2 regions of the Flavobacterium sp. CG_9.10 genome follow, and region 2 is predicted to be linked to the other one. Evidence: riboswitches for the same ligand, from Rfam matches in the RefSeq annotation. Region 2 holds a riboswitch; the other holds the start of a gene.
The links. A riboswitch is a leader RNA that binds a small molecule or an ion and turns the genes downstream of it on or off. The one in region 2 is predicted to bind S-adenosylmethionine.
Positions count from the first base shown of each region.

Region 1 (4,287 bases), on a different contig from region 2:
GGGGACCACTCATTTAGATCGTCCTGTTTTTAATACTGTAAAAGACGCTGTGGAACAAGCAGGAGCAGACACAACTATTATTTTTGTACCACCAGCTTTTGCTGCTGATGCAATAATGGAAGCTGCTGATGCTGGAATTAAAGTAATTATTGCAATTACTGAAGGAATTCCTGTAGCTGATATGATTAAAGCTAATAGTTATGTTAAAGAAAGAAAGGCAAGATTAATTGGTCCTAACTGTCCTGGAATAATTACTCCAGGTGAAGCAAAAGTAGGTATTATGCCAGGTTTTGTTTTCAAAAAAGGTACTGTTGGAATTGTTTCTAAATCAGGAACATTAACGTACGAGGCTGCAGACCAAGTAGTAAAACAAGGTTTAGGAATTACTACTGCTATTGGTATTGGTGGAGATCCAATCATTGGAACAACTACAAAAGAAGCAGTTGAATTATTGATGAATGATCCAGAAACAGAATGTATCGTAATGATTGGTGAAATTGGTGGACAATTAGAAGCTGATGCTGCTCATTGGATCAAAGCTGATGGTAACCGTAAACCAGTTGTAGGTTTCATTGCAGGAGTTACCGCTCCAGCAGGACGAACAATGGGACATGCAGGTGCAATCGTTGGTGGTTCTGACGATACAGCCGAAGCTAAAAAACAAATCATGAGAGAATGTGGTATTCATGTAGTGGATTCACCAGCTGAAATTGGTAAAAAAGTTAAAGAAGTTTTAGGATAATTTTTTTCTAAATTAAATATTTTAAAAGCCTCACATTTTGTGGGGCTTTTTTATTATAAATGGAATTAAAGAAATACCTTTGCACTTTATTAAAAATAGCTGTTTTAATGGTTTAATTTTAATAAAGAACAAACATAAACGAATGGTTTAGATGATTCTCACGATTTTGTGAGCTTTTTTTACGGAAGCCAATTCAAATAAAAATAAAATAGTATGTACAAGGAATTAAAAAAATTCAAAGTTAGCAATCAGTTTTCATTTACAATAGATGATAGTTTAGAAGAAGTTTGTAATGCTTCTGAAGGATCTGGCGTGTTTTTGGTTTATGTAGTTGGGGAAGAAAAAGAGTTAATTATGGTTGGTTCTACTGGGACTGTTCAAAATGACGGAACTTTGAAAATCAAAAATGGCGGTTTGAAAGATAAAATTGTAAACGGTCATCAATTTGCAAAAACGGGAAGAAAATATTCTTGGCCTGCACAAATGAAAATCGAAGATATTAGTTTGCTAGAAGTAGTTTGGTATGAAACATTCAATGATAAAACTAAAGGTATCCCAACTTTTGTCGAAGGACAAGTTTTACAAAATTTCTTGGATGAAAATGGAAGATTACCAAAATGGAATGTGGCTTTCTAACTCATTTCAATTTATATAATTACAAAAAGCTTTACTTCGGTGAGGCTTTTTTTTTTTGAAAAAAAATACGTAGTATATCGTTTTTTACTTAATGATGTATTACTTTTGCAGCCGTTATCACGAATCCTGTAATAGGATAGCAACCTGCAGCAACAAGCAAGGTGCTAAAACGATAAGCCAAATCCTTTGGAAAAAATGTTGTTTTACATTCCCATTATTAGCTTTTGTTTTTCGTCATAATTAATTCATTTTAAAATTTATTTTATGACTGTTTTTTTGAAAAAAAGAGGAAATCCGTACGCTTTGATTCCCTTGTTTGTTTTTATTTTTACTTTTTTGGGTGCTGGAATTGTTTTACATGATTTTTATGCATTTCCATCTCCGGTCGCCGTTTTAATTGGAATTATAGCGGCTTTTTTATTATTCAAGTCTTCCACTGATGAAAAAGTGACCACTTTAATTGCAGGTTGTGGCGAAAGTAAAATCATGACGATGTGTTTGATTTATTTGCTTGCGGGTGCATTTGCCGTTGTGAGTAAAGCTATGGGAGGCGTTGATGCCGTTGTTAATTTAGGAATCAGTACCGTAGATGTGGCTTATTTTCCATTGGGAATCTTTTTGATTGCCAGTTTTCTGTCGACTGCCACCGGAACGTCTGTAGGGGCAATTGTTGCCTTAGGACCTATAGCAGTGACATTAGCAGATAAAAGTGGCGCATCGTTACCACTAATTTCTGGTGCTTTATTGGGTGGTTCGATGTTTGGAGACAACCTTTCGATGATCTCTGACACTACTATTGCTGCAACACAATCTTTGGGCTGCGAATTAAAAGACAAATTTAAAGTCAATTTGTTTATTGCGTTTCCTGCAGCAGTAATTACAATAATTTTATTCTTTTATCTAGGTCTAAATTCAGATATAGTGTCGGTTGACCTCCCAATAAATAGATTTGAATGGATTCCTATTATTCCTTATATCGTGGTAATATTTTTGGCTTTGTTTGGAATAAATGTTTTTTCGACTTTAATTATTGGAACTATTTTAGCGGGTATCATAGGTTATATTGGAGAGTCTTTTACCGTATTGGAGTTTATCCAAAAAATATATGAAGGTTTTATCAGTATGACTGATATCTTTTTGTTATCGATGCTGACGGGCGGTTTAGCTTCGATGGTGGAGAAAGCTGGCGGAATTGATTATCTATTGCACCAAATAAAAAGACGGATCAAAAGTAAAAAATCGGCACAGGCAGGAATCGGTGCATTGGTGGGTTTTGCTAATTTGGCAATAGCCAATAACACCGTTTCAATTGTAATTACCGGACCTATTGCAAAGGAGATTAATGACGAATATGATTTGAATCCCAAAAAGACAGCCGCTATTTTAGATATCTTTTCTTGCGTTGTTCAGGGGGTTTTACCTTATGGCGCACAAGTCTTGTTAATTTTAAGTTTTGCTAAGGGCAAAATAGACTTTTTTGATTTAATCAGTAATGCGTGGTACCATCTATTTTTATTAAGCTTTACTTTACTGGCAATTTACAGTTCGAATTGGGATAAATGGGTTGATAAAAATTTTAAAGTATAAAGTTTGGCTAGCTTGAACGTTTATTGAATTTGAAATTTTTTTTAAAAAGTAATTATTCTATATTTGACGTATGGAAAGTAGTCCTGATAGAAGCACATCTCGTGTTTTGGCATGAGTGCAACGTATCGCGGCAATAGCTTCAAATAAATATTAAATTAATTTTAAAACATGAAATTACTAGAAGGAAAAGTTGTTATAATTACTGGCGCAAGTCGAGGAATTGGTAAAGGAATTGCAGAGGTTTTTGCGAAAAATGGTGCAAATGTTGCTTTTACGTACAGTTCATCTGTTGAATCAGCTTTAGCTCTGGAAAATGAATTGAACGCTCTTGGAATTAAAGCTAAAGGATATCAATCTAACGCTGCTGATTTTAACGAAGCGCAAACTATGGTTGACGCAGTAATTGCCGAATTCGGAACTGTTGATGTTTTAATTAATAACGCTGGGATTACCAAAGATAATTTACTGATGCGTATGTCTGAAGCCGATTTTGATCAAGTAATTGATGTCAATTTGAAATCAGTTTTTAATATGACTAAGGCCATTCAAAGAACTTTCTTGAAACAACGTTCAGGATCTATTATTAATATGAGTTCTGTAGTAGGAGTGAAGGGTAATGCGGGGCAGACCAATTATGCGGCATCGAAAGCAGGTGTTATTGGATTTACAAAATCAGTTGCATTAGAATTAGGTTCTCGTAATATTCGTTGCAACGCGATTGCACCAGGATTTATTGAAACAGAAATGACCGCTAAATTAAGTGATGATGTGGTACAAGGATGGAGAGACGGAATTCCATTGAAACGTGGAGGTACAACTGAAGATGTTGCTAACGCTTGTCTTTTCTTTGCTTCGGATATGAGTGCGTATGTAACAGGTCAAGTTATGAACGTTTGTGGAGGAATGCTTACTTAGCATAAGTTAATGATTCAAAAATTTAAAGATTTAAAGATTATTTATTGAATATTTGTTTTAAATTCTTAAATTATTCAATCTTTTAATTCGGGTATATGACAACAACTACTATTTTATTGATTATACTTTCATTAGTCGTAGCAGGTGGTTTGTCATTTTATCACTATTTATACAAAGCCAAAAACAAATCTAAAGTCAGTTTGTTTTTGGCTTTTTTGCGTTTTGCTTCTATTTTTTCGATTTTGTTATTGCTTATAAATCCAATTATTACAAAAAATACATTAGAAATTGTAAAAACACCTTTGGCTGTTGTTGTGGATAATTCCAATTCTATTACTTTTTTAAATGCTAATGAAAAAGCATTAGAAATGTATAAAAAGATCACCTCAAATACTGCTATTCAAGAT
Region 1 covers NZ_JADOVD010000011.1:121,222-125,508, reverse strand. Annotated here, with positions in the region: gene sucD (succinate--CoA ligase subunit alpha) at 1-742, shown strand, start outside; gene IWX84_RS11130 (hypothetical protein) at 956-1,378, shown strand; SAM-I-IV-variant riboswitch at 1,488-1,584, shown strand; gene IWX84_RS11125 (Na+/H+ antiporter NhaC family protein) at 1,643-2,965, shown strand; gene fabG (3-oxoacyl-[acyl-carrier-protein] reductase) at 3,134-3,880, shown strand; gene IWX84_RS11115 (hypothetical protein) at 3,976-4,287, shown strand, end outside.
Region 1: another riboswitch for S-adenosylmethionine. It lies ahead of IWX84_RS11125 (Na+/H+ antiporter NhaC family protein); the one in region 2 lies ahead of IWX84_RS01495 (alpha/beta fold hydrolase).

Region 2 (4,287 bases):
TTCATGATTGAATGTGTTTAAAATTCGAAGAGGAATATTCTTTTCTAATAAAGGAATTATCGTTTTAGCATGAAGAATTGTCGCCCCAAAATTAGCCAACTCATTCGCTTCGTTAAAGGTCAAATGGTCAATTTTTTTGGCATCCAAAACCAAATCCGGGTTTGCTGTATAAATCCCATCGACATGCGTGTAATTCTGAAGCTCTTCAGCATTTAAATAATTAGCAATCAAAGAAGCGGTATAATTGCTGCCGTTTCTTCCTAAAGTCGTTGTGTCATTTTTATTGTTTGAACCTATGAAACCGGTCACAATATTGACCGTATTGCCATTATTTTGTTTAAAATATTGCACTACATTTTTCTTCGAAATTTGTTCCAAAGGTTGTGCATCTCCAAATTTTGAATCCGTTTTTATCAACTCTCTCGAATCGGTAAAACGAGCGTTGATTCCATTTTTGATTAAAATTGCGGTAAGCAACTTAGCCGAAAGCAATTCTCCTTTAGACAAGACTAAATCTTTAATTTTGTTGCTGTAATCACCAATCAAGCTTACACCTTCAAAAAGTTTTTCCAATATTTCAAATTCTTCAGATAAATCGACATGTTCATATTCGGCTTGTTGGTAGGTTTTAAAATCTTCAAAAAGCGGTTTGTAATTTCCATTTTGAGATGCAATCCCTAAAATATCTTCTAGCTCATTGGTAGCATTTCCACGCGCTGAAACTACGATAGCAATTTCCTCTCCTTGAGTTACTTTATCTGTAATAATAGCAACCACTTTATTTAATCCCTCACCATTCGATAAAGATTTACCTCCAAATTTTAATATTTTCATTGTGTTGTGTTGTTTTTGGCTTAGAATATATCCTGAAGCAAATTGTCTAATTGTTTGTATTCTATCAAAAAAGCGTCGTGTCCGTGAATGGAAACAATTTCCTGATAGGTGACATTACTTTTATATTTTTTTAATTCTTTATAAGTTGCCTTATTTTCATCTGCAGTAAAAAACAAATCAGAATTGATGGCGATGATATGAATATCGGCTTGAATTTTTGATGCTATTTCTTCAAACGTAGCTGTATTTCTGGTGATGTCTATCGTTTTCAGCAATTGATTCATCATTTTATAAGAAGAAAGTTGAAATCGTTTTTGCAATTTCGTACCATGATGACTCAACCAGCTTTCCACATTAAAAATGGCCAATTCTTCATTGGTAGTACGTTGGAATTTTTCTTTAAAAGATTCTGGAGTACGGTAGCACAACATCGCATGAATCCTGGCATCTTCAATTGGATTTCGAGAATTATTCAGGATTTGCTCTTGTAAGAAACAATTAGCTATCAACCAATCCGTCGATTTCCAGTCGGTGGCAATGGGAATTAAATGTTTCGTTATTTTAGGCTCTAAAGCCGCTATTTCCCAAGCAATTCCTCCGCCTACTGAACCTCCAATAATAGCATACAGTTGTTTAATTTGAAGAAATTTAATTCCTTCTATAAAGAGTTTAGCGATATCTCTGGCATTGAAATCCAAATAGTTCTCAATACTAGTTTCATCATAGCCATTGCCCGGAACATTAAAAGCTAACACAGTATATTTATTAGTGTCGATTGTTTTGTTTTCACCAATTAAATCATTCCACCAGCCAGTCGAACCTACAACTGTCGAGTTTCCTGTCAATGCATGATTTACCAAAACTATTGGCGCCGTATGTAATGCCGGTCCAAAAACTTCAAAACTTAAGCTTAGAACAGGATAAAACACGCCACTTTCGGTGGTGAAATTTTGTAATGTAATATGGGTTGGTTTATTTTCCAATTTCAAATCTTTTATGATGTTTGATTTGTGTCTGGAAATATTAGAAAGAAAAAACTAGGGTAAACCAGTAAAATTCTCGTTGTTATCTTTCCACGTTTGGCGTGGTAGAATGCAGCACCTTCTTCGATAAATCGAAGGGTTGCTAAGGCTTCATTGGGTCTAATCCCTCGTCCTTTCTTTATAACATTTCAATACGTATGTGAACTTAAAGGCACAAATTAACTACTAATTTTTTAAACAAACAAATTTTTCCATTAATTGATTTTGACTACAATCTTAAATAACAACATTGGAAAGAGTCTATAAACGGACTCTTTCCCTATGTTGTTTCAAGTCCACAATGATTTTTTACAGTCGTTTCCATTTAGATAAACATTGCTTCATTTTCTTGCGAGTACATTAGAAAAAGCAATGAATTTACTGCCTTTTTCTGAGCCGAAGGATCCCTCTTTGTTATTTCAAATCTTGGATGAATCAATTCATTTATAGGCTGATTATTACTGAACAGTTTCTCTCTTAAAAACTGAAATACTCTTAAAATATATTTTAATGTTTTCATAATTATTACTTTTTAGTTGTTTGTTATTTTACCCGTACGTTGTAATATAAAATCCTTTCATGTTAGAAAGTCAAATCCCTTATCTCAAAAAGAATGCCTTGATTTATCCCTTTAGATAAAAATGATGCATTTTCCCATTTGCAGCGATTTCAATTTAAAATTCTTTTCTTAGCAACTATTTGTCCAATGCCATTTAAAGAACCAGTATCCAGCTAATAATTATCCCGATGGATTAAGTTTTTCAGAAACTACTATTGTCGCATTTTTACTGATTCTTATTTTGACTACTTATGCTTTTACGATGAACTGAGCATCGCTGGCCGCATATCTAAATTGACTTATTTTTTAGTGTTCATTTTTTACTAATTGCGAATTTTTGATGCTTTCGAAAACAACTTGTAAATCATTTTTCAAATCTTCGATGTCTTCTAATCCAACCGACAATCGTATTAAATCTTTGGTTACTCCTGTTGCGACTTGTTGTTCATCTGACAATTGCTGATGCGTAGTACTTGCGGGATGAATAATCAAAGATTTCGTGTCTCCTATATTAGCCAAAAGCGAAAATAGTTTTGTTTCATCGGCGACTTTTTTGGCGGCTTCAAAACCCCCTTTTAAACCAAAAGTGACTACTCCGTTTTGTCCTTTTGGCAAATATTCCTGAGCCAAATCATAATATTTACTCGACTTCAATCCTGGGTAATTCACCCAAGCCACCTCTTCTTGACCTTCTAACCATTGGGCTAAAGCCAATCCGTTTTCACTGTGTTTCTGTACGCGGATAGGTAAGGTTTCTAATCCTTGAATAATCTGAAACGCATTAAATGGACTCAATGCCGCTCCATAATCACGTAATCCTTCTATTCGAACTTTGGCAATAAAAGCAGCATTTCCAAGCGCTTCATGATAAACCAATCCGTGATACCCTGCAGAAGGTTCCGTGAATTCAGGAAATTTTCCATTAGACCAATCGAAATTTCCTGCATCAATAACCACGCCTCCAAGAGACGTTCCGTTGCCGGCAATATATTTAGTCAAAGAGTGAATTACAATATTGGCTCCGTATTGAATAGGATTCAGTAAATAAGGGGAAGCAACTGTATTATCTACAATAAAGGGAACTTTGAATGCTTTGGCTTGCGCCGAAATAGCTTTCAGATCCAATACATCTAATTTCGGATTTCCAAGAGATTCGGCAAAAAACACTTTTGTGTTTTCTTGTGCAGCTTTAGTGAAATTGTCAGGATCTGATGGGTCTACAAACGTGGTTGTGATGCCTAATCTTGGCAAAGTGACGCTCAGTAAATTATAAGTTCCCCCATACAAACTGTTTGATGCTACAATATGATCTCCCGTTTTTAGCAAAACCAATAATGCCGTGGCAATTGCAGCGGTTCCAGATGCGGTAACTACTGCGCCTATTCCTCCTTCAAGCGCAGCAAGGCGTTGCTCCAAAATATCATTGGTTGGATTATTTAATCGTGTGTAAATAAAACCTGCTTCGGCAAGTCCAAATAAATTGGCTGCATGTTCTGAATTGTTGAAAACATAAGAACTGGTTTGATAGATAGGCACAGCTCTGGTTCCTGCTGTTTTGGTAACGTCGTGTCCTGCGTGTAATGCGTTGGTTGCAAATTTTTGAGTACTCATAATTTTTTGTTTTTAATGTTCGATTCTTAAACTAAATTAATTTCAATTATATTTTTTTTACTAATTTAAGATGTTGCAATAAATTGAGAATAAAAAAACCCTTTTAGATAGATATCCAAAAGGGCTTTAAGTTGTGTTATAAACTTATACTTTCGGAATCAACAGACGCAAATACACATAATAGCTTTCGCGCAAATCATGGTCTTGACAGTACATTTATTCATTTGTTGAAGATTTAAGTTGTTCATTTTTTAAATATTT
Region 2 covers NZ_JADOVD010000001.1:336,019-340,305, reverse strand. Annotated here, with positions in the region: gene thrA (bifunctional aspartate kinase/homoserine dehydrogenase I) at 1-834, opposite strand, end outside; gene IWX84_RS01495 (alpha/beta fold hydrolase) at 855-1,817, opposite strand; SAM riboswitch class I at 1,897-2,004, opposite strand; gene IWX84_RS01490 (hypothetical protein) at 2,182-2,376, opposite strand; gene IWX84_RS01485 (O-acetylhomoserine aminocarboxypropyltransferase/cysteine synthase family protein) at 2,722-4,026, opposite strand.